One region of the Rhizobium sp. LjRoot258 genome, then DNA from elsewhere that is predicted to be linked to it. Evidence: riboswitches for the same ligand, from Rfam matches in the RefSeq annotation. Region 1 holds a riboswitch; each other region holds the start of a gene.
The links. Region 1 has a riboswitch for cobalamin ahead of nrdH (glutaredoxin-like protein NrdH). Riboswitches for the same ligand answer to the same signal wherever they lie in the genome.
Positions count from the first base shown of each region.

Region 1 (10,112 bases):
GGTCGGCGGCGGCTGTGTCGGGCCAATGAAGCCGGCGCAGGGGAAGAAGCGTTGCGAGAGAGGCAACCGCGAAAATGATCAGCAGCGCCACGCGGACCCAGTCGGGCGCGTAGCGGAAGACACCGAACCACGACGCTGCCAGATAGAGCGCCACAACCGACAGGATCGGCAGGAGCAGGGGCAGTATCTGTTCGGACAGCAGGACCAGGCGCGCCAGAAAGCGCTTCGCCGCAACCAGCCGAGCCAAGGACGGCCTCAGGGCAAATGCACCGCGTTTCTCGCTGCTGGAGCGCTTATTCAATCCGGTCTCCGCGAGCTGGCGTTCGAGGGCAGAGTGCACATCCGGCGATTGCCGGCGGCAATTCGCTCTCGGTCAAGGATAACATTCTTTGTGGCGAAGGCGAGGGCAAGCGCCGGCCAATGTCGGATTTTCACGGCTCTTCGCCAAAAAGTGATGCCATCACCGAGAGCGTGATCACCCCAGCCAGGTCGGGACGGAATCGAGGCCAATGAGCTCTTCGTAGGTCCCGCGCGGACGAATCACGTGGAAATCGCTACCCTTGACCAGCACTTCGGGAACAAGAAGGCGGCTGTTGTAGGTGCCGGCCTGCACCGCGCCATAGGCGCCGGCGGAGCTGATAGCGAAAAGATCGCCGGGTTTCGGCATCGCCATTTCGCGGTCGAGCGCCAGGAAATCGCCGGTTTCGCAGACGGGGCCGACAACATCGGCCTTGATGCGCGGCGCGTTTGCTGCGGAGATCACGACGGGGCGGATCTCATGATGGGCTTCATAGAGGGTCGGGCGTATGAGGTCGTTCATTGCGCCGTCGACGATCACGAAGGTCTTTTCGCCGCCGTCCTTCACGTAGATCACTTCGGTCACCAGGATGCCAGCATTGCCGACGATCAGGCGGCCGGGCTCGGTGACGATCTTGCAGTTCAGTTCGCGCAGCTGGCTCTTGACGATTTCGGCATAGGCTTCCGGATGCGGCGGCGGGTTGTTGTCATCCCGGTAGGGGATACCGAGGCCACCGCCGACATCGACGTGATGGATGTCGTGGCCGTCGGCGCGCAGCATGCTCACCAACTCGCGCAGTAGCTTGAAGGCGTCCTCGAACGGCTGCAGTTCGGTGATCTGGCTGCCGATATGCATGTCGATTCCGGTCACTTCGATGCCGGGCAGGGTCGCAGCGCGGGCATAGACGGCGCGGGCGCGCTCCCAGGAGATGCCGAACTTGTTTTCCTTCTTGCCGGTCGAGATCTTAGCATGTGTCCTGGCGTCGACATCGGGATTGATGCGGAAGGAGACAGGTGCCCTTTTCCCCGATTTAATGGCGCGCTGATTAAGGATCTCGAGTTCCGGCTCGGACTCGACATTGAAGCAGTAGATGCCGGCCTCGAGCGCAAAATCCATTTCGCGCGGTGTCTTGCCGACGCCGGAAAACATGATGCGCGATGCCGGGATGCCGGCGGCGAGCGCGCGGCGCAGCTCGCCTTCGGAGACGACGTCGATGCCGGCGCCGAGATTGCCGAGCGTCTTCAGCACGGCCTGATTGGAATTCGCCTTCATGGCGTAGCAGACCATGGCGTCGACATCGCTGAATGCTTCGGCGAACACCCGATAGTGGCGCTCGAGCGTCGCCGTGGAATAGCAGTAGAAAGGTGTGCCGACGGCCTTGGCAATCTCGGGAACGGGAACGTTTTCGGCGTAGAGGACGCCGTCGCGATACTGGAAATGGTTCACGTCAGTTGCCTCTTAGAGAAGCGGATCGATGATGAAGGGTCTATCCGCGGTGCCTGGCTGCGGCGTCGGTTTCGACGAGTCGCCGGTCTTCGTTGCGTTCGCGCTCGGCGGATCGAGATCGCCTTTACGACCGCACCCGGCGACGGCAAGGCCGATCACGGCGAAAACAACCGTCAGGCGGACGATCTGCGGCAAGCTCTTCTGCATGGAATTCCTCTTGGAGCGGCACTGGTGGACACCTTCATAGCGAAGTTTATCCACCTTGTGCACCCTGATTGTTGAGGTCAGTTGCGGGCGCGCCAGTAGGCGATCTGCTTGCGCACTTCCTCAGGTGCCGTGCCTCCAAAGCTCTTGCGGCTTGCAACCGATGCCTCGACCGTCAGAACGTCGTAGACCTTGTCGGTAATGGCCTGATTGATCGCCTGCAGATCGGCAAGCGACAGTTCGGCGAGATCACAACCTTTACTCTCGGCAAGCGCCACGGCGCGGCCGGTCACATGGTGGGCGTCGCGGAACGGCAGGCCGGCCTCGCGCACCAGCCAGTCGGCAAGGTCGGTGGCAGTCGCGTAACCGGAACCGGCTGCGGCCTTCATGCGCGCGGTATTGATCGTCAGGTCGCGGACCATGCCGGTCATGGCAGCGATGGCCAGCTCCAGGCTCTCGGCGGCGTCGAAGACCTGCTCCTTGTCTTCCTGCATGTCCTTGGAATAGGCGAGCGGCAGGCCCTTCATGATGGTCAGAAGCGCGATCAGCGAGCCGTTGATCCGGCCGGTCTTGGCGCGCACCAGTTCGGCGGCGTCGGGGTTTTTCTTCTGCGGCATGATCGACGAGCCGGTGGAGAAGGCATCCGACAGGCGCACGAAGCCGAATTGCGGGGTCGACCAGATGACGATCTCTTCGGCCAGACGCGACAGGTGCATGCTGCAGATGGCGGCCAGCGCCAGGAATTCGATGGCGAAATCGCGGTCGGAGACGGTGTCGATCGAGTTGCGGGTCGGTTCGCGGAAGCCGAGCGCCTTGGCGGTCATGTGGCGGTCGATCGGATAGCCAGTACCGGCCAGCGCCGCCGCGCCGATCGGGCTTTCGTCGAGATGCTCGATGGCATGGCGTACGCGCGAGCGGTCGCGGCCGAACATTTCGACATAGGCCATGCAGTGATGGCCGAAGGTGACGGGCTGCGCCGTCTGCAAATGCGTGAAGCCTGGCATGACGGTTTCGGCATGCTCTTCGGCGCGGTCGAGGAAGGCGGCGATCAGGTTGGTCAGCAGTTGCTCGGTCTTCACAAGCTCTTCCTTCACCCAGAGGCGGAAGTCGAGCGCGACCTGGTCGTTGCGCGAGCGGGCGGTGTGCAGGCGGCCGGCGGCTGGGCCGATCAGCGTCGCGAGCCGTGCCTCGACATTCATGTGAATGTCTTCGAGCTGGCGGGAGAATTCGAAATTGCCGCTTTCGATCTCTGACAGGATCGTGTTTAGCCCGTTGACGATCTTGTCCTTATCATCGGACTGAATGATACCCTGGTGGGCGAGCATGGTGGCGTGCGCGATCGAGCCGCGGATGTCCTGTGCAAACAGCTTCTTGTCGAAACCGATCGAGGCATTTATCTCCTCCATGATCGCATCTGGGCCGGAAGCGAAACGTCCGCCCCACATCTGGTTGGAGGATTTGGTGTCCGTGCTGTCGGCCATGAAGATGCCTGCCTTGAAGAACGCGTGTCTCGGAGAACGAAATGACGACAAGAACGCCCCTGCGCCTGCCATCCCTCAAGCTGATCGGGATCGCGGCCATCGCGGGCATTATTGCCGGTGCGGCAGCGGTTTACATCAGGGAAGCCGGGTCTGGCAATGGCGGCGCGCAAACGGCATCGGGCGAATGCGCGGCGGCGAAGGACGTCGCCGCCAGGATTTCGCCGCTCCTGAAGGGCCAGGTCGCAGCAATGGTTGCCGCCGACGAGCACCGCAAGCTCACCACCATCGCCTTCAAGGGCGCCGACGGCAAACCGATGACGCTCGACAACTTCACCGGCAAGACCGTGCTCTTCAATCTCTGGGCGACATGGTGCGTACCCTGCCGCGAGGAAATGCCGGCCCTGAACGCGCTGGAGAAGGAGTTGGGCAGCGACAGGTTCCAGGTCGTTCCCGTCAACATCGATACCGGCGACGACGAGAAACCGAAAGCTTTCCTGAGCGAGATCGGCGTCGATGCGCTCAAGCTCTATCGCGACAACACGATCGAGGTGTTCAACAGCCTGAAGAAGAAGGGCCTGGCGTTCGGCCTGCCCGTCACGCTGCTGATCGACGACAAGGGCTGCCTGATCTCTGCCATGAACGGGCCGGCGGCCTGGGATAGCGAAGATGCCAAGGCGCTGATCAAGGGTGCGGTGGGGTCGTGAGTGTCGACAACTTAGAATACTCCCTCGAAAGACGCCACACGACCACCGATATTGAAGGCCCATTGCGGACCTTGCCGTGCGGCGCTAGATTGTGAACGAGACGACGTCACGTGCTTAGCGCGCATAAGTCGAACCTGCGACGGAAGGAGACGGCGTCTCCCAAGCTTTTGAAGCTTTAGCTCGCTTCGCTCAGGCGGCAGGCGAGCCCTATCGAACGCAAGTCAGTTTACTGGTGCGACAGCGTAGGAGGCGTAGATGGCAATTTCGCGCAAGCAGGCAGAACGTTTGCTAACGGCGGACGAATGGCAACTCGTTCAAAAAACCCACCATCCGGCAATGCAGGGCCTGCCGGATGCTGATCTCTCGGACCTCGCCAAGCGAATACGTGAAAGGCGCGATCGTGCGCAAAGCGAGGCGAATAGACAGCGCAGGGAAATTCGAGGCAAGGCCCAACCCAAAGGGGCGACGCCAGCGCGCAAGGATACCGGCACGAGAGCCAAACTCGAAGTTCTGGCAATGGGCGTGCGTAGTGTAAATGCCGAACAGGCTCGTCGGCGTAGAATGCTCGCTAAAGTTCAGATGGTCGAGAACATGCGAGCCGTGTTGGCGCGAAAGAGTGAAGCGAAAAGCGAGAAAGACGAGTCATTTAACGCACGCCAGGCTCATGCAGGCATGCACTCGATCGAAAGTTCAAAGCGCAAAAATCTCATCCGTCCTATGGAGCGAGGTAGAATGCGGAAGGCTGGCGCTGTTTCACAGGCAAAGCGCGACGCCCGTGGCGTATAGGCGTTGATGGTTTTTGCCAGGTCACTTCATCAGCTTATCGATCTGGTGTGAGAGGCTAACCTCAAATAGCAGGAATGGAACCCGACATCTCGTGGATCCGCGAGATCATTTGGCGTCTCAGCGGGTCGGGACCGGCGTTTCGCCGCGATAGTCGTAGAAGCCACGGCCGGACTTGCGGCCGGGCCAGCCGGCCTCGATACGTGGAGTCGGCCTGCCCGTCACGCTGCTGATCGATGACATGGGCTGTCTGTCTCCGCCATGAACGGCCCCGCGGCCTGGGACAGCGAGGACGCCAAGGCGCTGATCAGCGACGCGATGCAGATCGAATACTCTGCTTAGCTCCAATTTTCGATCCAGGTCGATCCGTCCGACACGCCTGCGGAGAGGCATTGCGATTTCCCAGACTTTCACCGGCTGGTGTGAACATAGCCATTGACGGGAAATTAACCTCATATACTATATGTAGTGTTCGAGGTTCTTCAGATTCGCAAGGATCGGAAGCTAAGACGGGAATACGGTGCGCGACGTCCATGACGGGCCGAGCAATGCCGGAGCTGCCCCCGCAACTGTAAGCGGCGAGCATTCGTTCGACAAAGCCACTGAAGTCTTTGATTTTGGGAAGGCGAGAATGAGCGCTATGACCTGCAAGCCAGGAGACCTGCCTCGATCAGCAACGTCCACGGGCGGGGTGTCCGGACGGCGAGCGTTGGATTGCGCATGATGTCGCGTCTTCGCTTCCGCCAATGCCCCGCATGAGCCACTTCGGGGTGAAGTCTTAGGTCCTTGAGTTTCGATTTGCATCTGCGCGAGTGACGGGCATTTAGCGCGCCCGGCAATCGGCAACAGCTGTCTTCATTTGTCGCACGGACATCGGCGGATGTCCGAACGATCCCTTATGCCTTCCTGATACACGAGGATATATTGATGAGCATTACCGTTTACAGCAAGCCCGCCTGCGTCCAGTGCACCGCGACCACCCGCGCACTCGACCGCCAGGGCATTGATTATACCGTGATCGACGTTTCCACCGATACTGCGGCCTACGAACTGGTGCAGGGCCTCGGCTATCGCCAGGTGCCCGTGGTCGTCGCAGGTGAGCAGCATTGGGCCGGGTTCCGCCCCGATATGATCAGCGCGCTGGTGTGAGGCAAGGACGATGGGCGAGATCGTCTATTTTTCCAGTCGGTCGGAAAACACCCATCGCTTCGTAACAAAGCTGGGTCTGCCGGCCCAACGCATCCCGATCGGCGGCGACGCTAACCTTGCGGTTAGCAGTCCTTTCGTCCTGATCGTCCCCACCTATTGCGGCGAAGGCGGCAAGGGGGCCGTGCCCAAAAAGGTGATCCGCTTCCTCAACGACGCGGAAAACCGTTCGAACATCCGCGGGGTCATCGCCGCGGGCAACAGCAACTTCGGAGCGACCTTCGGGATCGCCGGCGACATCATCTCCGCCAAGTGCCAGGTGCCATACCTCTACAGGTTCGAGCTGCTGGGCACGGCGGCGGATGTCGACAACGTCAGACACGGATTGGAACGATTTTGGACACGCTAACGCTCGATCGACCCTTGAAGGCATCAGAAGCCGCGCTCGACTACCACGCCCTCAATGCCATGCTGAACCTCTATGACGAGGACGGCAAAATCCAGCTCGACAAGGATCGGCTGGCGGCCAAGCAGTATTTCCTGCAGCATGTGAACCAGAACACCGTCTTCTTCCATAACCTCAGGGAAAAGCTCGATTACCTGGTGACCGAGGGCTATTACGAGCAGGAAGTTCTCGACCAATATTCGTTCAACTTCGTGCGCGATCTCTTCGACCATGGCTATGGGAAAAAGTTCCGCTTCCCAACCTTCCTCGGGGCATTCAAGTATTACACCAGCTATACGCTGAAGACCTTCGACGGAAAGCGCTATTTGGAGCGCTACGAGGACCGCATTTGCATGGTTGCCCTGACGCTGGCCCGCGGCAACGAAAACCTCGCCCGTCATATGGTCGATGAGATCATCGCCGGGCGGTTTCAGCCCGCGACGCCGACCTTCCTCAATGCCGGGAAGAAGCAACGCGGCGAACTCGTCTCCTGCTTTCTCCTGCGCGTCGAGGACAATATGGAGTCGATCGCGCGAGGCATCAATTCGGCGCTTCAGTTGTCGAAGCGCGGCGGGGGTGTTGCACTCTCTCTGACCAACCTGCGGGAAGCAGGTGCTCCGATCAAGCAGATCGAGGCTCAGTCTTCCGGCGTCATTCCTGTCATGAAGCTTTTGGAAGATTCGTTCTCTTACGCCAACCAACTCGGCGCACGCCAAGGGGCAGGGGCAGTCTATCTCAATGCGCACCATCCCGACATTATGCGCTTCCTCGACACCAAACGCGAAAATGCAGATGAGAAGGTCCGGATCAAGACGCTGTCGCTCGGTGTCGTCATTCCCGACATTACCTTCGAGCTCGCAAAGAACAACGAGGACATGTACCTGTTCTCGCCCTACGATGTGGAGCGGGTCCATGGCGTGGCTTTCACCGAGATTTCGGTGACGGAAAGGTACCGCGAGATGGTGGCCGACAGCCGCATCCGTAAGAAAAAGATCAAGGCGCGCGACTTCTTCCAGGTGATCGCCGAAATCCAGTTCGAAAGCGGCTATCCCTACATCATGTTCGAAGACACGGTGAACCGCGCCAATCCGGTCGCCGGCCGCATCACGATGAGCAACCTTTGCTCGGAAATCCTGCAGGTGAGCGAGGCGAGCGAGTTCAACAATGATCTCTCCTACAAGCATATCGGCAAGGACATCTCCTGCAACCTCGGCTCGCTCAATATCGCTGCGGCGATGGATTCCACCGACTTCGGCAAGACGATCGAGACTTCGATCCGCGCGCTGACCGCCGTTTCCGACCTAAGCCATATCGCCTCGGTGCCGTCGGTCGAAAAGGGCAATGACGAGAGCCATGCGATCGGCCTCGGCCAGATGAACCTGCACGGCTATCTCGCCCGCGAGCGCATCTATTACGGTTCGGACGAAGGCGTCGATTTCACGAATATGTATTTCTACACGGTGACCTACCATGCCGTCCGTGCGTCGAACCGGCTGGCGGTGGAGCGCGGCACGAGCTTCAAGGGCTTCGAGAACTCGAAGTATGCAACCGGCGAATACTTCGACAAATACACGGAGCAGGCCTGGGTCCCGGCAACCGAGCGGGTCAAGGAACTCTTCGAGACGGCGGGCATCGATATTCCGGCACAGGAAGACTGGCTGGTGCTGAAGCAGGCGGTAATGACCTCGGGCCTCTATAACCAGAACCTGCAGGCTGTTCCGCCGACCGGTTCGATCTCCTACATCAACCACTCGACGTCCTCGATTCATCCGATCGTCTCGAAGATCGAAATTCGCAAAGAGGGCAAGATCGGGCGCGTCTACTATCCGGCGGCCTTCATGAGCAATGACAATCTCGAATATTATCAGGATGCCTATGAGATTGGGCCAGAGAAGATCATCGACACCTATGCGGCGGCGACCCAGCATGTCGATCAAGGGCTGTCCCTGACGCTGTTCTTCCGTGACACGGCAACCACCCGCGACATCAACCGGGCGCAAATCTACGCCTGGAAGAAGGGCATCAAGACCATCTACTACATCCGCCTGCGCCAGATGGCGTTGTCCGGCACCGAGGTGCAGGGCTGCGTTTCCTGCACACTTTGACTTTGCGAGGACGATCCAATGAACATCCAAATCAAGCCCGCAAGTCGCGTGCGCGCCATCAACTGGAACCGTGTCGAGGACGACAAGGACCTCGACGTCTGGAACCGCCTGACCGGAAACTTCTGGCTGCCGGAAAAGGTGCCGTTGTCGAACGACATTCCGTCCTGGGCAACGTTGAAGCCCGACGAGCAGCAGCTCACCATCCGGATTTTCACCGGCCTGACGCTTCTCGACACGATCCAGAACTGCGTCGGCTCGGTGACGTTGATGGCCGATGCCGCAACGCCGCATGAGGAAGCGGTACTCTCCAACATCTCCTTCATGGAGGCAGTCCACGCACGCTCGTACTCGTCGATCTTCTCGACGCTTTGCCTGACGCCTGATGTCGACGACGCCTATCGCTGGTCGGACGAGAACGAGTTCCTGCAGAGGAAGTCAGCGCTGATCATGGAGGAATACGCCTCCAACGACCCACTGAAGAAGAAGGTTGCCAGCGTCTTTCTCGAAAGCTTCCTGTTCTATTCCGGCTTCTATCTGCCGATGTACTGGTCGAGCCGCGCCAAGCTCACCAACACGGCTGATATGATCCGCCTCATCATCCGCGACGAGGCGGTCCACGGCTACTATATCGGCTACAAGTTCCAGCGCGGTGTGGAGCGGCTGTCCGAGGCGCGTCAGCAGCAGATCAAGGATTTTGCGTTCGACCTGCTGCTCGAACTCTACGACAACGAGACGAAATATACCGAGGCGCTCTACGATGGCGTCGGGCTCACCGAGGACGTCAAGAAGTTTCTGCACTACAACGCCAACAAGGCGCTGATGAACCTCGGCTACGAGGCGCTCTTCCCGCCGGAAGCCTGCAAGGTCAATCCGGCGATCCTGTCGGCGCTGTCGCCAAACGCCGACGAGAACCACGACTTCTTCTCCGGATCAGGATCCTCCTATGTCATCGGCAAGGCTGTCTCGACCGAAGATGAGGACTGGGACTTTTAGGCGGGGCTATCATTGGAAAAATCCTGTCTCGATTTTCCCGCTCGGCCAACGGGCGAAGGAGGAAAAGCGCGGACTGGTGCGCGGGCTGCGGCCGGGCTACCAGATCCCCGTTTCGGCTTGGAAAGGAGAAGGCCGAGCAGCTGGAGGACGATCTGGGCGAGGCCGCGCCGGCAAAGGCTGGACCAAGGCAGAGCTCCCCGACCGACGAGCACGACCAGACGCCCGCCGTGCTGTATGGAAGCCGAGGAGCCGCTGGAAGCCGCCATTGTCGCCGGCAGGTTCAAACAGGGGCAGAAGGCACGGAAATCCGTTGAGGCCACTGGCGTGGCTTCACAGCATGGATCTGGTTTCCACGGCCGATCGCGATTTTCCCCGCTCGCCGGCTCATGCCTACAATCCTCCCGCTTCCGTCGCCGGAGCGAGACCCTCGCGGGCAGGCGGGGGCCGGCGCCTTGCCGGAAGCTGTAACGTGCAGCCGAACGCAGGGGGTGAACGCCCGGGCGGCGG
Region 1 covers NZ_CAXUST020000001.1:3,435,964-3,446,075, reverse strand. Annotated here, with positions in the region: gene ACSQ9D_RS16915 (TIGR02302 family protein) at 1-301, opposite strand, end outside; gene lysA (diaminopimelate decarboxylase) at 476-1,744, opposite strand; gene lptM (LPS translocon maturation chaperone LptM) at 1,757-1,951, opposite strand; gene argH (argininosuccinate lyase) at 2,029-3,429, opposite strand; gene tlpA (thiol:disulfide interchange protein TlpA) at 3,471-4,133, shown strand; gene ACSQ9D_RS16890 (hypothetical protein) at 4,389-4,919, shown strand; gene ACSQ9D_RS16885 (hypothetical protein) at 5,037-5,159, opposite strand; partial or broken gene ACSQ9D_RS16880 (TlpA family protein disulfide reductase) at 5,128-5,258, shown strand; cobalamin riboswitch at 5,375-5,599, shown strand; gene nrdH (glutaredoxin-like protein NrdH) at 5,844-6,065, shown strand; gene nrdI (class Ib ribonucleoside-diphosphate reductase assembly flavoprotein NrdI) at 6,076-6,471, shown strand; gene nrdE (class 1b ribonucleoside-diphosphate reductase subunit alpha) at 6,459-8,612, shown strand; gene nrdF (class 1b ribonucleoside-diphosphate reductase subunit beta) at 8,631-9,605, shown strand.

Region 2 (10,112 bases), 1.7 Mb from region 1:
TTGAGCCCCATCACCTTCAGCGCATCCACTTCCTCGCGCATCTTCATCGAGCCGATTTCGGCGGTGATGGCGCTGCCGGAGCGGCCCGCGATCATGATAGCTGTCAGAAGCACCCCGATTTCGCGAAGCTGCAGGATGCCGACGAGGTCGACGACGAAGACCTCGGCACCGAAATAGCGCAGCTGAAAAGCGCCCTGCTGCGCGATGATCGCGCCGATCAGGAACGACATCAGCAAGATGATCGGCACCGCACGCACGCCCATGTGGTCGATCTGATTAACGATCGACGCCGGCGATACGCCGCTGCCGCGCCCGAATTTCATCTGCGCGCCGCGGACAGCGGAGCCGAGGATATACATCGCAGCCGCGAGGTTATCCCAGATATCAAAGGTAATCTTGCCGATCGGCGCGAAGATCCGCTCCGTCCAGCTTGGGCGTCGCTGCGGCTCCTGCTCGGGCTGCGGCGGCTCCGCGGAGAACTCTTCGATCATTTCGTCGATATGCGCGTTGCTGCCTTCGAAGCGTACGGTGCTACCGGCGCCTTCTACCTGCTTCTTCAGCCGGCAGAGCAACCAGACCCCCGCCGTGTCGATATCCGTCACGCCGGAAAGGTCGAGGGTCACCTCGCCGGTGCGGCCGGCTGTGAGTTTCTCGAAGTCGCGCAGAATGAGATGCAGGTTGGCACTTCGCCAATTCCCCTCGATATGAACGAGCTGTCCCGAGCCATGGGTCTGGTCGTCCACATGCAGTGAGGCGGCGTTGCGGGTTTCGGACTTCAAAACGCTTGTGTCTTTCAAGGCTTACGGCGACATTGCCGACTCGCGAACTACCGGTTCGCCGCTTCGGATCAATATACCCAAGCCACACCAAATTTCCATGCGCGCAGGATTGCAAATATGCCACGGTCACTTGAAATTCGGACGGAATCCTTCCCCCTTGCCCGCATATTTACGATCTCGCGCGGCGCCAAAACGTCGGCGGATGTGATCCTCTGCACAATCCGGGAACGCGGCATGGTCGGCCGGGGCGAATGCGTTCCCTATCGCCGCTATGGCGAGACGATGGAAAGCGTTGCCGCACAGATCGAGGCTGCGGGACCGCTGATCGAGGGCGGCCTGACGCGCCAGGAACTGCAGCGTGCAATGCCGCCCGGAGCCGCACGCAATGCGGTGGATTGCGCCCTCTGGGACCTCGAAGCCAAGAACTCGGGCAACGCTGTCAGCAACAGCCTGGGACTGGCTAGGCCGCAACCGTTGACGACGGCCTTTACGATCTCGCTCGGCGAACCTGATGTCATGGCAGCCCAGGCGCGTGCGAACGCCGGTCGGGCCCTGCTGAAGGTTAAGGTCGGCACCGGCGACGACGAAAGCCGCATCCGCGCGGTTCGCGACGCTGCCCCTGATGCGGCAATCATCCTTGATGCCAACGAAGGCTGGCCGGAGGAAACGCTGGAGCACCATCTTCGCATCGCTGCCGAGGTGGGTGTCGCCTTGGTCGAACAGCCACTGCCGGCAGGCAGGGACGAACTCTTGGCCGAGATCCGTCGTCCGCTGCTCGTCTGTGCCGACGAGAGCGTACATCATACCGGCGACCTCGCGAGCCTTCGCGACCGCTACGACGTGATCAACATCAAGCTCGACAAGACTGGCGGCCTCACCGAGGCGCTTGCGATGAAGAAAGAGGCGCAACGCCTTGATTTCAAGATCATGGTTGGCTGCATGGTCGGCACGTCCCTGGCAATGGCGCCTGCCGTATTGTTGGGGCAGGATGCCGAGTTCGTCGACCTGGACGGGCCGCTACTCCTTGCTCGCGACCGCGAACCCGGGCTGCGTTACGCAGCTTCCCTCGTTTGGCCGCCGGAAACAACGCTTTGGGGCTGAAGATAATAGGCCGCGATTACGAGGCCCAGCCCGGTTAGGGCAACCAGCGCCATGACGTAGTAGCTTGCGAGGCCGAGCCATGCGTAGATGTAGCCGGAAGCAATCGTCATTAGTCCCATGAACATGCCGTTGTAGAAGAAATAGGCGCCCTGTGCCGACGACTCTTGGGTCTCCTGCACCGAGGCGACGATCCGTCTCTGTACACCCGTATGCACGAAGGCATACGTGCAGGAATGCATGCACTGGAGCAGAAAGAAGCCCCAGAAACCCCAATGCATCGGGAACAGGATCCAGCGACACACGCTGACCGCCGCACCGAAGCGAATGAGCGTCCAGGCGCTAAATCGGCGACTCAGCCGACGAGACAGAAAAAACACCGACACTTCGGCCGCGACGCCGGCACTCCAAAGGACGGCAATCTGTGTGCCGGAGAAGCCGAGATCGCGCCAGTAGAGGGACGCGAACGCCTGCAGGACCGCGTGGCTCGACTGTTGGATTGCGACGCCGATCAGCAAAGCGAGCAGATGAGGCTGTCGTAGCGAACTCCCGGTCGCCGCCGAGATATCGACCGGTGTGCCACGCCTGCGCGTCGGGCCGATTCGTGGGCAGTAGATCGCCATCACCACCGTTGTCACGAAGCCAAATGTCATGACCGGCAACACCATCTCGCCGCCCCAGCGCCCGATCAGTTGCCCACCGATCAGGGTGGAGACGATGAACGCCACCGAACCCCATACCCGCATCGAACCGTAGTCCAGGCCCCAACGCCGGACACCTGAGATCACAATCGACTCGACGACCGGGACGTAACAGGCAAAGGTTGCTCCCTGGATCGTGTAGACGATCAGCACCGGCCAGAACGTGCTGGTCCAGTAGAGCGCAATCGCCGTTAGCAGCGATAGGCAGCCAGAAAACAGCAACACATCCGCCCGTTCCTTCATCCGGTCGGCATACATCGCGACAATAGGGGCGACGAGGACTCGCACGACCATCGGCACGGCGAGAATGACGCCGATCTCATGGTCGTTGAACTGGTGCAGCGCAAGCCACATCGGGAAGAACGGCAAGGCCACGCCATTGACGAGCAACGGCGCACAGTACGACAAGGCACTGAGCAGCCGAAAGCGCGGTGGTGCCTCCTCACTTGCCGGAGGATTTTGAGCGGGAATCATCGGTGGACCTGCAGGAAACTGAACGTTGCCTAACACATCAACCTAGAGGCGACTATGGCAAGAAATTGCCCATCTGAAACGTTTCAAAAAATAAATAGGGCCTGTCGCAAAGACACAACGGGCAAAATTGACGCATTGAATTGGGGAGCGAAAGGCCGCGCTTAGGCGGCCTGCTGCGCGACTTCCTTTTCACGATGGCCGATCGCCATCGGGATCGGCTGCATGCCACTCGTTGCACGCCACTCGATCAATTCAAACGTGCCGTCCTGATTTTCGGCAATCGCCGTGCAGCTTTCGACCCAATCGCCGGTATTGATGTAACGGATGCCGTCCATGTCCTCCATCACCGCGTGGTGGATATGGCCACAGATCACGCCATCGGCACCGTGCTTGCGGGCTTCTTCAGCGACGACACGCTGGAATTCGCCGATGAAGTTGACTGCGTGTTTGACCTGCAGCTTGGCCCATGCGGAAAACGACCAATAGGGCATGCCCATCCGGCGGCGGATGGCTGCTAGGCCTACATTGATCATGATCGCCATGTCGTAGGCCCAGTCGCCGAGATAGGCGAGCAGGCGCGCGTTGCGCACGACGACGTCGAACTCGTCGCCATGCAGCACGAGGTATTTCTTGCCGTCGGCCGCTTCGTGCATCATCCGCTCAGCGACCTCGATGCCGCCGAAATGGGTGCCCGGAAAGTCGCGAAGGAATTCGTCGTGATTGCCCGGGATATAGATGACCCGCGTGCCCTTGCGCGCCTTTCGCAGCAGCTTCTGGACAACGTCGTTGCAGTCCTGCGGCCAGTACCAGCTACGCTTCAGCCGCCAGCCGTCGATGATATCGCCGACAAGAAAGATGGTATCCGCGTCGTGATGCTTGAGAAAGTCGAGCAGGAAGTCAACTTTCGCGGCCTTGGAGCCGAGATGCACATCGGAAATGAAAAGCGTACGGAAGTGCCGCGTATCCATATTGTCCCTCACAAGCACCCTGCTCGTGTCCCATCGTTCACCTCCCTCTCCAAAACCAGAGTCGTGTTTCAGGAAGATGACATGCTGCTGTCTTGGTGGATTTTCCCGGTTTCCGTGGACCTGCGCTGACGTCACGGCAGATTTGCGTTGTTTTCGCATTTCGAACCGAAATTCCGACTGTTCCGCCATGCCGTTTGATGTATTGAAAACACTCCAAGACAGCATGCGGCAGCTCGGAGGCGACGATGGATCATCAGGAAAAGTCCAAGACGGAAAAGAATTTGGCAGGTGGAAGCCTCGACGAGCAGGCGCTCTACTTTCACCGCTATCCCCGTCCGGGCAAGCTCGAAATCCAGGCGACCAAACCGCTCGGCAACCAGCGCGACTTGGCGCTCGCCTATTCCCCGGGTGTTGCAGCACCATGCCTGGCGATCCGCGACAATCCCGAAACGGCGGCCGACTATACCTCGCGCGCCAATCTGGTTGCGGTCATTTCCAACGGTACGGCCGTTCTCGGCCTCGGCAATATCGGTCCGCTTGCCTCAAAGCCAGTCATGGAAGGCAAGGCCGTCCTTTTCAAGAAATTCGCAAACATCGACGTCTTCGACATCGAAGTCGAGGCATCGAGCGTCGATCAGATGGTCGCCACCGTCGCCTCGCTCGAGCCGACCTTCGGCGGCATCAATCTCGAGGATATCAAGGCGCCGGAATGTTTCGAGATCGAGCGTCGGCTCCGCGAGACCATGAAGATCCCGGTTTTCCACGATGACCAGCATGGTACCGCCATCATCGTCGCTGCCGCTATCCTCAATGGCCTGGAACTTGCGAACAAGAAGATTGACGAGGTCAAAATCGTCGCCTCAGGCGCCGGCGCGGCAGCCCTTGCTTGCCTCAACCTCCTCGTCACGCTGGGTGCCAAGCGGGAAAATATCTGGGTCCATGACATCGAAGGCCTCGTCTACAAAGGCCGCACCGAGTTGATGGACGCGTGGAAAAGCGTCTATGCCCAGAAGAGCGACACGCGCACGCTCGCCGAAAACATCGGTGGCGCCGACGTCTTCCTTGGCCTTTCCGCCGCCGGCGTGCTGAAGCCGGAACTGCTCGCGCAGATGGCCGCGAACCCGCTGATCATGGCGCTCGCCAACCCGACGCCGGAGATCATGCCCGATCTCGCCCGCGCTGCCCGCCCCGATGCGATGATCTGCACCGGTCGCTCCGACTTCCCGAACCAGGTGAACAACGTTCTCTGCTTCCCCTACATTTTCCGCGGGGCGCTGGATTGCGGCGCAGTGACGATCAACGAAGAAATGAAGATGGCCGCCGTGCGCGCCATTGCCGCCCTTGCACGCGAGGAACCATCTGATGTCGCGGCCCGCGCTTATTCGGGCGAGACACCGGTCTTCGGTCCGAACTATCTGATCCCCTCGCCCTTCGATCCGCGCCTGATCCTGCGCATTGCCCCGGCAGTCGCGAGAGCCGCTGCCGAGAGCGGTGTCGCGTTGCGTCCGATCAACGATTTTGACGCCTATCTCGATCAGCTCAATCGCTTCGTCTTCCGTTCCGGCTTCATCATGAAACCGATCTTTGCTGCGGCCAAGAACGCCGAGCGCAAGCGGGTTATCTTCTCCGAAGGCGAGGATGAGCGCGTCCTGCGCGCAGCACAGGTCCTGCTCGAAGAAGGCATTGCCGAGCCGATTCTGATCGGCCGCCCATCGGTCATCGAAACCCGCCTGCAGCGTTACGGTCTGCGCATCCGCCCGCTTGCAGATTTCGATGTGATCAATCCGGAAGACGATCCGCGCTTCCGCGAATACGTGGATCTTTACTTCTCGCTGGTCGGACGGCGTGGCGTCATTCCGGAAGCGGCCCGCACGATCGTGCGTACAAACACGACGGTCATTGGCGCTTTGGCGCTAAAGCGCGGCGAAGCTGATGCGCTCATCTGTGGCCTGGAAGGCCGCTACGAGAAGCATCTGCGCGATGTCCGCCAGATCATCGGCAAGAGGCAAGACGTTTGCGACTTCTCGGCGCTCAGCCTGCTGATCTCTCAACGCGGTGCTACTTTCTTCACCGACACCTACGTTACATTCAATCCGAGCGCCGAAGAGATTGCCGAGTCCGCAATACTCGCCGCAGAGGAAATCAAGCGCTTCGGCATCACGCCGCGCGCTGCCCTTGTATCCCATTCGAACTTCGGTTCGCGTGAATCCGAGAGCGCGACGAAGATGCGCGCTGCGCTTCAGCTGGTGCGCGAGGCTGCGCCGGATTTGGAAGTCGACGGGGAAATGCACGGCGAAAGCGCAATCTCCGACGCCCTGCGCAAGCGCGTCATGCCTGATACGACACTGCATGACGAAGCCAACCTGCTGGTCTTCCCGAACCTCGATGCGGCCAACATCACATTGGGCGTTGTAAAGTCGATGATCGACGGACTGCATGTCGGGCCGATTCTGCTTGGCGCGGCACTGCCGGCGCACATCCTGGCGCCTTCCGTGACCTCCCGCGGCGTGGTCAACATGGCCGCCCTCGCCGTCGTCGAAGCTTCACAGCCAGCGTGATTTGCGGCAGATCGAGAAAATGCGTTAAGGTTCCGACCGCAGCTTGCCGCGACAAACGGGCTAGCAATGAAGGCGCGGCAGGACGCCGCGCCTGATGACCCTGGTCTTTGCTCATCGATGGGACGATGCCTTGAAACGCTGGATTCTGTCACTCACAGCCGCCCTTGCTCTGACCGGGCCAGCCCATGCCCAGGTGCCGGCGATCTGTGGCGACCTGCGCGGCCGCCTCGCCGACCTGCCGCAGATCATCGGCAGCACGCCCGAAGTGCGCAAATACGCCGGCGCCATAGCCGAACAAAACCTCGAACTTCGCAAACTCCGGAGCGATCTGCGCCAAAACGGCTGCACGAGCGGCAGCATGGTCGTGATCGGCGATGATGACGGCTACTGCGGGGAACTCGAGCGCGCCGAAGCCAAGATGGTCGACAACATCCGTTATCTGCAGCAGCGTCGCGACGATCTGCGCGGCGAGAGTGAGGATGTCCGCATGAGGAACGAGCTTCTTGCAGCGCTCGACGACAATGGCTGCAACGAGGAGCAGTGGCCCGCTGAAACCGGCGAAGGATATGCGCCGCCACCCAGCATCGAAGATCAGGCGTTGCGGAACGACACGTTCATTCCCTTGGGTGGCGAGCCCAGCCAACGCCGTTATGGTCTCCCGGGCATGTCGCCGCTCTCTCATCTGAACACTGTATGCGTGCGAAGCTGCGACGGCGGCTTCTTTCCGTTGAGCTCGAACGCAACATCCCAAGACTTTGCCCGCGATGCCGACACCTGCTCGAAGATGTGTCCAGGCATCGAAACCGAGCTCTTCTATCATGACGTCTCCAGCACCGAGACATCGCAGATGCTCTCAGCGACGACAGGCGCTCCTTACACCGCCATGCCGAATGCTTTCGCTTACAAGAACCGCAAGCCCGGCGAAAAGTCGTCCTGCAGTTGCGATCTTAACGCCTACTACGCACGGATGCGAAAAAACCAATCGATCAGCGAACCGCCACAACAGGGATCGATCACAACGATCGAAACCAAGAAGCCCGAGAGGGAGAGCCAAGCCGTCGCACCGGCCGCGCCGCAGCCTCAGGTGCCGGACAGGCCCTATGATCCGGCAAGCAGCAAGGTGCGCCAGATCGGCCCGCAGTTCCTTGCCGGCGACCAAGGCACGATCGACCTCAAGAACCCGGCAAAGCCAGGCCCCCAGCCGCAGCAACAGTAGTCCGTTTCAGTCCGCTGACTTGCCCCAAAGATCCATGAAGACAAGCTCCTCGAGCGGCAGGCGTTGGCGCCACCCTTTGACCGCCAGCTCCGGCTGTTGATACAGCTGATCGACATAGCCGACACAGAGCCAGGCAACGATCTCGACCCGCTCCGGAACGCCGAGAATCCTTTTGATATCGGACTCGTGAAATATGCTCACCCAGCCGACCCCCACGCCTTCGGCGCGGGCTGCGAGCCACAGATTCTGCACGGCGCAGACCGTGGAGTAGGAATCCATTCGTGGGTTGTGCGTTCGGCCGAGAACGACATCGCCGCAGCGATTGGGATCACAGGTGACGCAAATGCTGAGCGGTGCGGCTCGGATGCCCTCCAGCTTCAGCGACCGGTAGAGCTGCTGTCGCTCTCCCTGAAACATCTCGCCGGCCTCGCGGTTGGCGTAATCGAACGCCTGCCAGACCTCCTCCCTCACCTGCTGATCGCGCACCAGAATGAAATTCCAAGGCTGCATGAACCCGACGGACGGCGCGTGATGCGCAGCCGTCAAAAGCCTGCTGATGACGTCAACCGGTAGGGGGTCCGGGAGAAATTCCGAGCGTACGTCACGACGCGTCGAGATCGCCTTGTATACGGCGTCACGCTCCTCGGTCGAAAAGGCTGCGGCTCCCAAAAGGGAGCTTGAATTTTCTGGTCGCATCGTCAATCCCCAACAACACAACCGCCCGCCGTCCGCGCGGGTCAGTCTATGATGTCGGGCCGGTCTTCTGACTTGGCGTCATCCGGCTGCCGCGCCTTCCCGATACTGGACCAGTGGCTCGTTGCGGCAGTCGTCAGCCTTACAGCGTTGGGCACGTTTCGGTTTTTCACCGAATTCCCGATTCTCCCGCCTGAGACGGGCACCCGACGGAGGGTCTATGCCGCGAAAAACCTGTCGATGCAATCCCTCATGCTGAGATCGGGTAGTACCGCACATAGGCGAACTCATCGCCCGACGGCGACCAATTCGGCACGTTGATCGTTCCCTGCCCACCAAACAGTCCGAAGAGCGTCGTCAGGTTGCCGCCATCCATATCCATCAGCCGCAGACGAACGTCGAGATCGCGCGGGTGGTCGAAGACGTCCGGGTCGTAGGAGAGGATCAGGACCTTATCGTTGTTGGGCGACGGATGAGCAAACCAATTGCCGTAGTTGTCGCTGGTGATCTGTTCGAGGCCGGTCCCATCCGGATGAATGCGCCAGATCTGCATGAGGCCCGTGCGGCTGGAATTGAAGTAGATCCACTGGCCGTCGGCTGAATAGTCTGGCCCGTCGTTGCGCCCCTCGCCACGCGTCAACCGCTTCTCTTCGCCGCCGTCTACGGAAATCGTGTAGATGTCGAATAGGTCGTCGCGGATGCCGCAATAGGCGAGATCCTTCCCGTCGGGCGACCAGCCGTGCCAATAGGACGGCTGATTTTGCGTCACCAGGCGCGGCGCGCCGCCTTCTGCCGGAAGCACATAGATCGTCGATTTCCCGAACTCGGTCTTGTCGGAAATGACGATCTGATGGCCGTCAGGCGAGATGCCGTGATCGTTGTTGCAGGCCGTGGCAAAGCCGGTATCGACTTTCTCGACCTTGCCTGAACCGTCAAGCGCCAGGCGGTAGAGAAGCCCGTCACCGTTTAGCAGAAGATAGCCTCCATCCGGCGAAAAGTTCGGCGCTTCCACCAGTTGCGTGGTTTGCCAGACAACCCGCGCCTGGCCTTTTCTGATGTTGTAGATCTCGATGGAACTTCTCAATCTGAATCCTCCTGACATCGAATTCGTCAGACCTACGACGGCTCGCCGCTCAGCACAAGCAAGTGAACCGAAGCGGGCATCCGCGGACGGCGCCCGTTGGCCGGGCGGCGCTTTATCCACCGATCACAAATGCGGGAAACATACCGGTTCATCTAGCGTTCATGACGAAGGTGTGACAGTTCGATGAAGCTTTTATGACGTTGGAGTTTCTTAGTTGATCGCGTTGGTAATGAGGTCCGCAGCGGCAGCGCGTTTCGCGTCGCTTTCCACCGGTGTCAGGGGAAGCGTCCAATCGCCAGCTTTACGCGCTGCGCTCGGAGTTTGCCTTTCGGCCCTGATTGCTCTCTTCGCCACTGTAGCGGTCGAAATAATCGCCCGCGATGGGTTGGCCGATGTGCGCGAATTCCTGACATCGCCGGTACGCCCCGGCATGACAACGGTCGTGATGTTGACGGTCCTGATGCTCTCGCTGGACGCTGCCTTGGGAAGACATTTCATTTCGGCGTTGATCGTTCTGCCGCTGGTGCTCGTTCCCGCCATC
Region 2 covers NZ_CAXUST020000001.1:1,694,013-1,704,124, forward strand. Annotated here, with positions in the region: gene ACSQ9D_RS08500 (MlaE family lipid ABC transporter permease subunit) at 1-797, opposite strand, end outside; gene dgcA (N-acetyl-D-Glu racemase DgcA) at 897-1,880, shown strand; gene ACSQ9D_RS08510 (MFS transporter) at 1,832-3,052, opposite strand; gene ACSQ9D_RS08515 (UDP-2,3-diacylglucosamine diphosphatase) at 3,214-4,020, opposite strand; gene ACSQ9D_RS08520 (NADP-dependent malic enzyme) at 4,266-6,578, shown strand; gene ACSQ9D_RS08525 (DUF2865 domain-containing protein) at 6,709-7,794, shown strand; gene bluB (5,6-dimethylbenzimidazole synthase) at 7,801-8,490, opposite strand; cobalamin riboswitch at 8,531-8,712, opposite strand; gene ACSQ9D_RS08535 (TolB family protein) at 8,738-9,571, opposite strand; gene ACSQ9D_RS08540 (sulfatase-like hydrolase/transferase) at 9,786-10,112, shown strand, end outside.
Region 2: another riboswitch for cobalamin. It lies ahead of bluB (5,6-dimethylbenzimidazole synthase); the one in region 1 lies ahead of nrdH (glutaredoxin-like protein NrdH).

Region 3 (10,112 bases), on a different contig from region 1:
CTCGGCTTGATGGCGGAACCGTCAGACGTTAGGAGGGCCATCCGATGAGCGCACGCCTTGCTCGCCGCGATCACCGTGCCGCCTGGCTCTTCCTTCTCCCAGTCATCGTCGCCATGCTGGTGGTCGCCGTTTGGCCGCTCGGACGGACATTCTTCTTTGCCTTTACCGACGCTTATCTCGACGATCCCAGCGTCTATTCAATGGTCGGCCTCGACAATTTCATCGAGGTCTTCAACGACCACAGCTGGTGGCTCGCCGTCAGGAATACACTGGTCTTCACCGTTGTCTCGGTTACGATCGAGACGGCGCTGGGCCTTGCGATCGCGCTCCTGATCAACGAGGCCATCCCCGGCCGCGGACTTGCGCGCGCCGCCATCCTGGTACCCTGGGCCATCCCTGTGGTCGTTGCTACCAGAATCTGGGAATGGATGCTGAATGACCAGTTCGGCGTCATCAACAAGATCCTGGTGGCACTTGGCTTCATAGATCATGGCGTTGCCTGGACGGCAAGCAGTTCGCTGATCATGGGCGTGGTGATCTTCATCGACGTTTGGATGACGACCCCGTTCATGGTGCTGCTGATCCTCGCAGGTCTGCAGATGATCTCCCAGGAGATCTTCGAGGCCGCCGAAGTTGACGGCATTCCAGCCTGGAAGAGGTTCTGGTCAATCACGCTTCCAATGCTGAGGCCCGCGATCGGTGTTGCAGTCCTGTTTCGCGTACTCGATGCGCTACGCATGTTCGACCTTTCCTATGTGCTTGCCGGCAGCAACGAAAAGGTCATGACAGTATCCATCTATGCCCGCGACCGGCTGATCAGCTTCCAGGAACTCGGAGTGGGCTCTTCCGCCTCGACTTGGGTCTTCCTGCTGGTGGCTCTGGTGGCGATCATCATCATCGGTGCATTGCGGCTCGATAAGGCGGCGGGGCATTGACAATGACCGATCTGACGCTTCCCCTCCCGGTCCGCAGATCCAGCTCCTATTACAGGCTGCGGCGCCGCGCACTGCGCGGTTTGCAGATATTCGCGCTGTTCCTTGTCCTCATCTACACGCTGTTTCCCTATTACTGGGCCTTCGTTTCATCGACGAAGCAGGGAGCAGCGCTTTACCGGTCCGTTCTCCTGCCGGCACTCGATTTCACCTATTACCGGCAGCTGATCGACAATCCGGTTTTCATGGGCTCGCTGCTGAATTCCGCCTATGTGGCGGTTACGACGACCTTCCTGTCTCTGGTGATTGGCATCAGCGCCGCCTACGCGCTCGGGCGGATCGATTTCCCGCAGCGCCGGGCGGTGCTGATGGTTATCTTGATGATCTCGATCTTTCCCCAGGTGGTCGTGCTTTCGGGGATGTTCGAGCTCATCAACTGGCTCGGGCTCTTTAACCGGCCAAGCGCGCTCGTGCTGACATATTTGCTGTCGACCGTGCCGTTTACGACGTGGATCCTCACCACCTTTATCCGCGAGTTTCCACGCGAACTGGAGGAGGCAGCCATTGTTGACGGCTGCTCGCATCTGCGCATTCTTCTGAAGATATTGCTGCCACTGATGGGACCGTCGCTCGCAAGTACCGGCATCCTCGCCTTTATCCTCGCCTGGAATGAATTCCTCTTTGCCCTGACGTTTACCTTGACGGACGAAAACCGCACGGTGCCGGTGGCGATCGGCTTAATCGCGGGCACCAACCGTTATGAATATCCCTTTGGACAGATCATGGCGGCGTCCGTCACCGTGACCCTGCCGCTGATCGCAGTGGTGCTCGTTTTCCAGCGGCGCATCGTCGCCGGGCTGACCGCCGGTGCCGTCAAGGGTTGAAGATCGAAAGGAACGAATCATGGATATGCTCGTCAAGCTCTACGATCTCAAGCCCGATGCCGCCCTTGATGCTAGAATGGAACGCCAACGCATCACCATCCGCCGCGTTTTGCCGCCGGAGCTGAAGGCTTTGACCGACTGGATCACTCCGCGCTTCGGTGTTGGCTGGTCGTCCGAGGCAACGGCTGCCGTCATGCGGCAGCCACCGACATGCTTCGTCGCCATCCAGAATGGCACGTTGATCGGTTTTGCCTGCCACGAGGCGACGGCAAAGGGCTTCTTCGGGCCAACTGGCGTCGATAGCGCAGCCCGCGGCCAGGGTGCTGGCCATGCGTTACTCCTGACGACGCTCCTCGACATGCATGCGCAGGGCTACGCCTATGGCGTCATCGGCGGTGCTGGACCCATGGATTTCTACCGGCGGAGCGTCGGCGCCGTACCGATCGAGGGATCCATTCCCGGAATCTATCGCGGCATGTTGGCCGAGGCCGAGCCAGAGGAAATCTCGGAATCGCACGTCTAGGGCTGCTGACTGTTGATTTGCATCGAGAACCAATGGAGCGGATGCCACCTCCCGACGGCAGTGTGCCAAAGTGATGTTTGCTACAACGTCCAGAGGACAGAGCACCCATCAAGGAAGTTCTCCGGCAAATACGATCTTCCTATGGGCGTTCAATTTCGGCTTACGGAGTTGTCACCTGAGATGGTCAGGATTTACCAGACACGCGAGAAGTTTGTAGCGTCAAGAGTATCGAAATGGCCGCACGATGGTAGATAACGTCACCATTAACCGAGTTAGTGGCGCTTTAAACTACCATGAATAAGAATGTTACCGCCCTTTCCTTTATGCCGAACGTCTGCTTGATATTCTGATCGAGATGCCGTCCCGGATGTCCTAAACGGCCTGCTGCGCATCTGCGATGCTGATCACGATACTGTGGTCGGTGCGACCAGCACGGTCCGATCCGATCAGGCCGTGTGGGTGCACCATCGCCATGGCGACGTAGCAGGTCAGGGGACTTCGTCCTTCGGGGCTCGTTGGATGGGTGCTAAGTCCAAACTTTTGTATTGACGCGATATAGTTGCTCACCGTAACTGTCCGTGACGGTTCCCCAAGGATGACTCCGAGGGGATTAATAGGGAACACGGTGAGGACGACCCAACAGGGACCGAAACCGTGGCTGCCCCCGCAACTGTAAGCGGATTGCCGATCATCCCAGGGCCAATGGCCATGCCACTGCGACAGCGACATCGCGGGAAGGCAGATGATCGGCGCATATTCGCGAGCCAGGAGACCTGCCGTCAAACACGATCCAATCAGCCGGGCGGGGATGCCTGGACAAGGACCAGACATGTTTGACCTGAACCTTTGCCGATCTATGACAATCTCCCGCCTCGATTGGGCTTCCTGCGGTCCTACCACGTAAGCATGCGTCCGTGTGCGCCATCGCGCGACGCCGCAGTGCTTGTCCTTCTTAAATCGAGGTTTCCATGCGCCAGATTCTCGCCGCCATGACGTTCGCCCTCGGGCTGACCGGCCTTGCGGGCACAAGCCTTGCAGCCACCCAATATCCGTTGACTGTCACCAACTGCGGACAAGAAGTTACGTTCAAGAAAGCACCCGAAAAGATCGTCTCGATCGGTCAGGGAATGACCGAGGTCCTTTATTCGCTCGGCCTCGCCGACAAAACCGCGGGAACTGCAGTGTGGGTAGGGCCGGTCCTGCCGCAATATGCCGACGCCAACAGCAAGATCAAACGCCTCGCCGACAATGACCCGAGCTTCGAGGCGGTGGTCGGCGAGGAGCCCGATCTGGTGGCTGCCGAATTCGAATGGCATGTTGGCGCTCAGGGATCGGTCGGCAAGCGCGAGCAGTTCGCTGATCTTGGCATCGACACCTACATCGCACCGACGGATTGCGTCGCAAAAATCAACACCGTTGGTGGAGACGGTGTCCGGAAAGAGCTGTTCACGATGGACCTGATTTACCAGGAGATCACCGAACTAGCGCAAATCTTCGACGTTAAGGATCGCGGTGACGCCTTGGTCGCCAACTTGAAGAAGCGCGAGGCCGACGCCGTCGCGTCCATCGCCGCGGCATCGAGCAAGAACCTGCCCGTGGTGTTCTGGTTCTCCAGCAAGGAAGTCAATGGCGATGCTTTCGTTGCCGGCAAGAACAGTGCGCCCGCATATATTCTGAAGACCATTGCCGCAAAGAATGTGGTGACCACGGAAGAGGAATGGCCGCTGGTGGGCTGGGAGACGATCGCCCAGGCAAACCCGCGCGTCATTGTCATCGCGACCATGGATCGTCGCCGATACGCCGCCGACGATCCGAAGGTGAAGGTCGACTTCCTTGAGAACGATGCGGTCACGAAAGAACTCGACGCCGTCAAGAATAGGCACTTCATCATGATGGACGCCCAGTCGATGAATCCGACGATCCGCACGATCGACGGCATCGAGACTTTGGCGAGCGGCATCAAGTCCTTCGGCTTGGCGCAGTGAGCAGGGCGACATTCCGACCGCGGGCATGGTGGGCGCTACTTGCGCTCACCTTCACCGCATTCCTTCTCATCGGATTGATGATCAGTCTCGCCGTTTCCATCGGAGAAATCGCGATTCCTGTGGTGACGACGGTGAGGGCTGTGTCGAACCGGCTGTTCGGAACGGCGTTCGAACTCAGCCGCATCCACCAAGGCATCATATGGGACTATCGTCTCAGCAGGGCGTTGGTGGCAGCAAGCGCGGGAGCATCGCTGGCCCTTTGCGGGGGGATCCTTCAAGCGCTACTTCGCAACCCCTTGGCGGAACCTTATGTACTCGGCATCTCTGCCGGAGCTTCGACAGGAGCCGTCTGCGTGATGATCCTGGGCTTCGGCTACGGCGTCCTGACGTTGTCGGGTGGTGCCTTTATCGGAGCAGTGATTGCGTTCGTGCTTGTGGGCATACTCGCCACTAGAGCGGGCGGATCGAGCGAGCGCATTATCCTGTGCGGCGTCGCCGGGTCGCAGCTCTTCAATGCCTTGACGTCTTACATCGTCACGACGTCGGCCAATGCCGAGCAAGCGCGCGGCGTATTGTTCTGGCTCCTGGGCTCGCTAAGCGGCGTCCGCTGGCCTGACGTATACCTCTCGGTGCCAATCGCAGTCGCCGGCTTTGTCGTCTTCCTTGTTCATGCCCGTGCCTTGGACGCTTTCGCCTTCGGCACCGATGCCGCGGCCTCACTCGGAATTGCCGTGCGGCGCGTTCAGATCGTTCTTTTTGGTGTGACGGCAGTCATGACTGCCGCGGTCGTCAGCATCGTCGGGTCGATCGGCTTCGTCGGGCTCGTGATACCGCATGCAGCCCGCTTCATCGTCGGGCCTTCCCACGCGCGTTTGCTGCCGGCGACGGCATTCGGCGGATCTATCTTCATGGTCCTCGCCGATATCATCTCACGGATCATCATCCCGCAGCAGATCCTTCCGATCGGCGTGGTCACCGCTCTCTTCGGCGCGCCGGCCTTCGCGGTCATCCTCTATCGTGTCCGGAGGAGCGCGTGAGCATTTCGATCGATAAAGTGACCTACGCCGCCGCCAACACGGTCATCGTTAACGGCGTCACGATCACGGTGGAAACCGGCAAGGTACTTGGTCTGCTCGGACCAAACGGCTCCGGGAAGTCGAGCCTGCTTCGCCTGATCTGCCGTCTGCGCCAGGTGCACAGCGGTGTCATCCGACTTGATGAGGACGATATCTCTGAACTATCGAGAGCAAGTCTCGCCCAACGCGTGGCTCTCGTGGAACAGCAGTCTTCAACCGACACGCAATTGACTGTCCGTGATGTCGTCCAGCTCGGACGGACGCCGCATCGTGGGCGGTTGTTTTCGTGGGCTGCAGAAGACGACGCCGCGGTCAACGACGCGCTCGAACGTGTCGACATGCAGGGTCGGGAAAACCAGCTTTGGCAGACGCTTTCAGGAGGCGAGCGCCAGCGGGTCCATATCGCCAGAGCGTTAGCGCAGAGACCGAGCGAGCTTCTCCTCGACGAACCGACCAACCATCTCGATATCCAGCACCAGCTCGGAATTCTATCCTTGGTCTCGAAACTAGGAATTACCTGCATCATCGCAATGCATGACCTCAATCTAGCAGCCATGTTCTGCGACAGCTTGGCAGTGCTGCAAAAGGGGGAGGTTGTGGCCGGAGGGACAACCGAAGAAGTCCTGACCAAAGAATTGATCGGCCGAGTCTTTGGTGTCCGCGCCCATATCGAGCGGTCGAGCGTGCACGGCCGATATCACATTCAGTACGCGATGGGGTGAAAGGAAGGGCGGAATTCGAGCTGAAGGTCGTTCGCGCGTACTCCTCCAGGACGAGCAGCTTTGGATCAATCCGGAGATCAATTGAAGACCGGCAAATGGGAGGCGTCATCTTCGAAATCGTTGGCAAACCATTTTGACGCTTCCGGATGGTTAGCAAAATAATACACTTAGAGCTTTAGAAAATCCTTTATAATCATTTTGTTATGAATGATTCCTCAACTAATTCTTCACTGTAAAATCCGCAGACATGGCATCGGATCCTTCAGGTGGCGTTAGCGGATCGTATCCTGGCATTCTGGACGATGCGAACTTGAAGTGTTTTCAGCGACCACCAGCAGGGAGCCTGCAACCTTCGCCGACTTCCCACTGTAGGCAGTATTCATCGAAATTGGAGGCCGAGCCGCCAAGCGCCGTTGTCGATCGGGGTTCAAAGAATGAGCGAAGCCACTTTGAAGACTATTGGACCGGCGCTTAGCCGGTCACTGAATGTCTTCGCTCGGCCCATTTCGTCGTTCGAGAGGACAGTAGAAAGGCCTGCTTTGATTCAAACCGTATCAGGGATGTCCAATCCTTGAAGTCGACGCATCGTGCCTATCTGATTGATGTCGAGCGTTGCCAGCAAAGAGAGATCCATATGCCAATCGCCAGACGTGTCGTTCTCGCAAGTAGACCCCAGGGTGCTCCAACTCTCGAAAACTTCCGTTTCGAAGAGCTGGAGTTGTCCGAACCCCAGCAAGGCGAGGTGACCCTTCGGGTTTTGTACCTTTCGCTGGACCCGTACATGCGCGGTCGGATGAGCGACGCCAAGTCCTACGCGGCACCAACGCCAGTGGGTGGTGTCATGGAGGGCGAGACCGTTTGCGAAGTCATTCGCTCGCGTCATCCGGATTTCGCACCCGGCGACAAGGTTCGCGCTCGAACGGGTTGGTGCACCGACGCTGTCGTGAAGGCGGATATTGTCCATCATTTTGATACGCGTGGCGCGCCCATCACGACTGCTGTCGGCGTATTGGGCATGCCCGGTTTCACCGCTTACAGCGGCATGAAGGTTATTGGCCAACCCAAGGACGGTGAAACTGTCGTCGTCGCGGCCGCCTCCGGTCCTGTTGGATCCATGGTCGGACAAATTGCGAAACTCGCCGGGGCAAGGGCGGTTGGCATCGCGGGCGGCAAGAACAAATGCGATTTTGTTCGAGAGGAACTGGGTTTCGACGCGGTGGTGGATCACCGGTCCAAGGACTTCGCATCCGATCTCGAGGCGGCTTGCCCGAAGGGCGTCGATGTCTACTTCGAAAATGTCGGCGGCCACGTCTGGGACGCTGTGCTTCCGCTCTTGAATCAGTTCGCCCGCGTGCCTGTCTGCGGTCTGGTCGCCCAATACAACGGTCCGGGTGCGGCTGAGCATGACAGGCTGCCCGCTACCATGTCGGCAGTCCTGCGACGTAGCCTGCGGATCCGAGGCTTCATTCAGTCGGAATTCGTCAAGGACCACTACGGCGCCTTCGAGAAAGAGATCGGCCCGCTCGTAGCGTCGGGGCAGATCAGGTACAAGGAAGACGTCGTGGACGGTCTCGAGCGCGCGCCTGACGCCTTCATCGGGATGCTGACTGGGAAGAATTTCGGCAAGCTGCTCGTGCGGATGGCAGACATCGACTAACTCTGGCCGAACCCGGCTATGCTGCCGAAACGCGCCGTGTTGGGGACCGCCACCTCTAGACTATTCGCGAAACCCACTCGTTGTCATATTACCAAACACGCGCAATAGACCACCAGGCGAAACGGAAATCTCAGGAGCCGGAAACGACGAGAGACTGCGGTCGTGTGCATGTCGACCGAAACAAGGGGCTTCTCGATCAGTGCCGCAATCTCCCCTTTCGCCTCCCGTCTCGCTGGATGCCATGCTCCCTGCAAAATCGCGTGGCCCGTCTCGTGGGAGACTATTTCGAAGAGCAGAACAGTTCGGGGCGGATGAGGAGCTTGTGGGGGACCCCTCTGGCCGGTCGGGAGAAGGAGGATTGCACAGCTGTGCAATTTTTCGCCAATGCGGCTGCTTGTCATGACACTGTTACGCGTCGGGAATAGCACAGCCTTCTAAATCCGAGCCGAAGGAGAGGGCAATGAACAGACGCGATTTCCTTGTCACCACAACCGCCGCCGCAGGCATGCTGATGCTGCCACGTCTGGCAGCGGCCGCGACAAAGACGATCGATCTCTACAGTGGATCGGACGCGAACATCATCGACTTCTGGAACAACATCGTCCGCCCGGCCTTCGAAAAGGCTCATCCGGATTTGGCTGTGAAGATCACCGACGCTGGTGACAACACCGGGTTGCGCGCGATTGCAGACCGCGCTCTGGCGGCGCTTAAGACAAAGACGGATCCGCAAGCCGATATCTTCGAGCATTTCGATCCGCGCCTTCCGCCGGCTGGCGCCGAAGCTGGGCTCTGGGTGGAATTCTCGGCGCAGAACATTGAAGGCTTCGATCACCTCAACCCGTTGGCCGTCGACAGCAAGTACTCGCTGCCTTACCGCGGATCGCAGGTGTTGCTCGCCTACGACAAGACCAAGCTCGATCCGAAGGATGCTCCCAAGAGCTGGGAGCAGCTGACGGCATGGATCAAGGCCAATCCGGGCCAGTTCATCTACAACCGCCCTGATAAGGGTGGTTCCGGCGGAAACTTCGTGCGCCGTGCCATTCATGAGGCGAACGGCCGCGACCCGAAGAAGTTCACCATCGACAACTTCACCGCTACCTATGCCAGCCAGACACTGACGCCGGCCTGGGCGCTTCTCAACGATCTGGCGCCATCGCTCTACGAAAAGGGCGCCTATACGGCCGGCAACACGCAGTCGATCCAACTTCTCGCACAGGGCGTCGTGACGATGACGCCTGCCTGGTCCGACCAGGTGCTGCAGGCGATTTCGCAGGGCGTTCTGCCGGAGACCACCGGCCTCGTGCAACTGGGTGATCTGGCGCTTTGCGGCGGTTTCTCCCGCATGACCGTGTTCTCGATCGGCGCCAACAAGGATGTCGCGATGACGCTTGCCGCTTTCCTGCTGACCAAGGAAATGCAGGAAGCCATCATCACCGAAATCGGCGGCTTCCCGGGCGTATCCTGGGACCACATCTCGGATGAGCTGCGCCAGAAGTATGCCGACGTCATTCCGGCGACAATCCCCACCTTCCCGAGCGGCGATTGGGAAACCACCGTCAACGATGGTTGGTATCGCAATGTCGCCCCGGGCATCAGCCGCACCTGATGCGCAGGTCAATGACACTTCCGCTGCTGGCGCGGCTTTCTGCGCCGGCGAGCGGGCAGGGCTGGGTGGGGCTTGCCTTGGTTGCCCTGCCTGTCCTTCTTCTGACTTGGTTGATCATCTACCCGATCCTGTCGGCGGTGGCGAGCACGGTCTTCGTCGCTCAGCCGGACGACGCATCAGCGCTGTCCTTCGCCTCCTACCGCTTCTTCTTCAGCGACCAGTACAGTCGCGCCAATCTGTGGATCACGCTTTGGACGACGCTGGTTTGCGGCGTGCTGCTTCTGGCAATCGGCCTGCCGATCGCGCTCTACCTTCGCTTTTCGCGCGGACGGCTCTCAGCCTATGTGCAAGGGCTCGCCATCTTCCCGATGTTCGTGCCGTCGATCATCCTGTCCTATGCCCTCATCCGCACCATCGGCCCGAATGGCGCCGTTGATGTCCTGCTGAACGCCGTTGGATTGCCCAAGCTGCCGTCGCCCTACTTGACCCCGTGGGGGCCGGTCATCGGCCTCGCCTGGGATAACCTGCCGCTGACAGTCCTGATGTTGACGGCCGGACTGGGAAATATCCCGAAAAGCTCGATCGAAGCCGCGCGCGACGTTGGTGCCTCGCCGCTGCGCGTCTTCCTATCGATCATCATGCCGCGCATGGGCAATTCACTGCTTGTTACCGCCTCCTTCGCGATCCTCGGGATATTCTCGTCCTTCACGCTGCCTTATCTTCTGGG
Region 3 covers NZ_CAXUST020000002.1:1,235,391-1,245,502, forward strand. Annotated here, with positions in the region: gene ACSQ9D_RS26590 (ABC transporter ATP-binding protein) at 1-48, shown strand, start outside; gene ACSQ9D_RS26595 (carbohydrate ABC transporter permease) at 45-935, shown strand; gene ACSQ9D_RS26600 (carbohydrate ABC transporter permease) at 938-1,816, shown strand; gene ACSQ9D_RS26605 (GNAT family N-acetyltransferase) at 1,836-2,339, shown strand; cobalamin riboswitch at 2,905-3,134, shown strand; gene ACSQ9D_RS26610 (ABC transporter substrate-binding protein) at 3,308-4,324, shown strand; gene ACSQ9D_RS26615 (FecCD family ABC transporter permease) at 4,321-5,361, shown strand; gene ACSQ9D_RS26620 (ABC transporter ATP-binding protein) at 5,358-6,122, shown strand; gene ACSQ9D_RS26625 (NADP-dependent oxidoreductase) at 6,757-7,779, shown strand; gene ACSQ9D_RS26630 (extracellular solute-binding protein) at 8,240-9,385, shown strand; gene ACSQ9D_RS26635 (ABC transporter permease) at 9,397-10,112, shown strand, end outside.
Region 3: another riboswitch for cobalamin. It lies ahead of ACSQ9D_RS26610 (ABC transporter substrate-binding protein); the one in region 1 lies ahead of nrdH (glutaredoxin-like protein NrdH).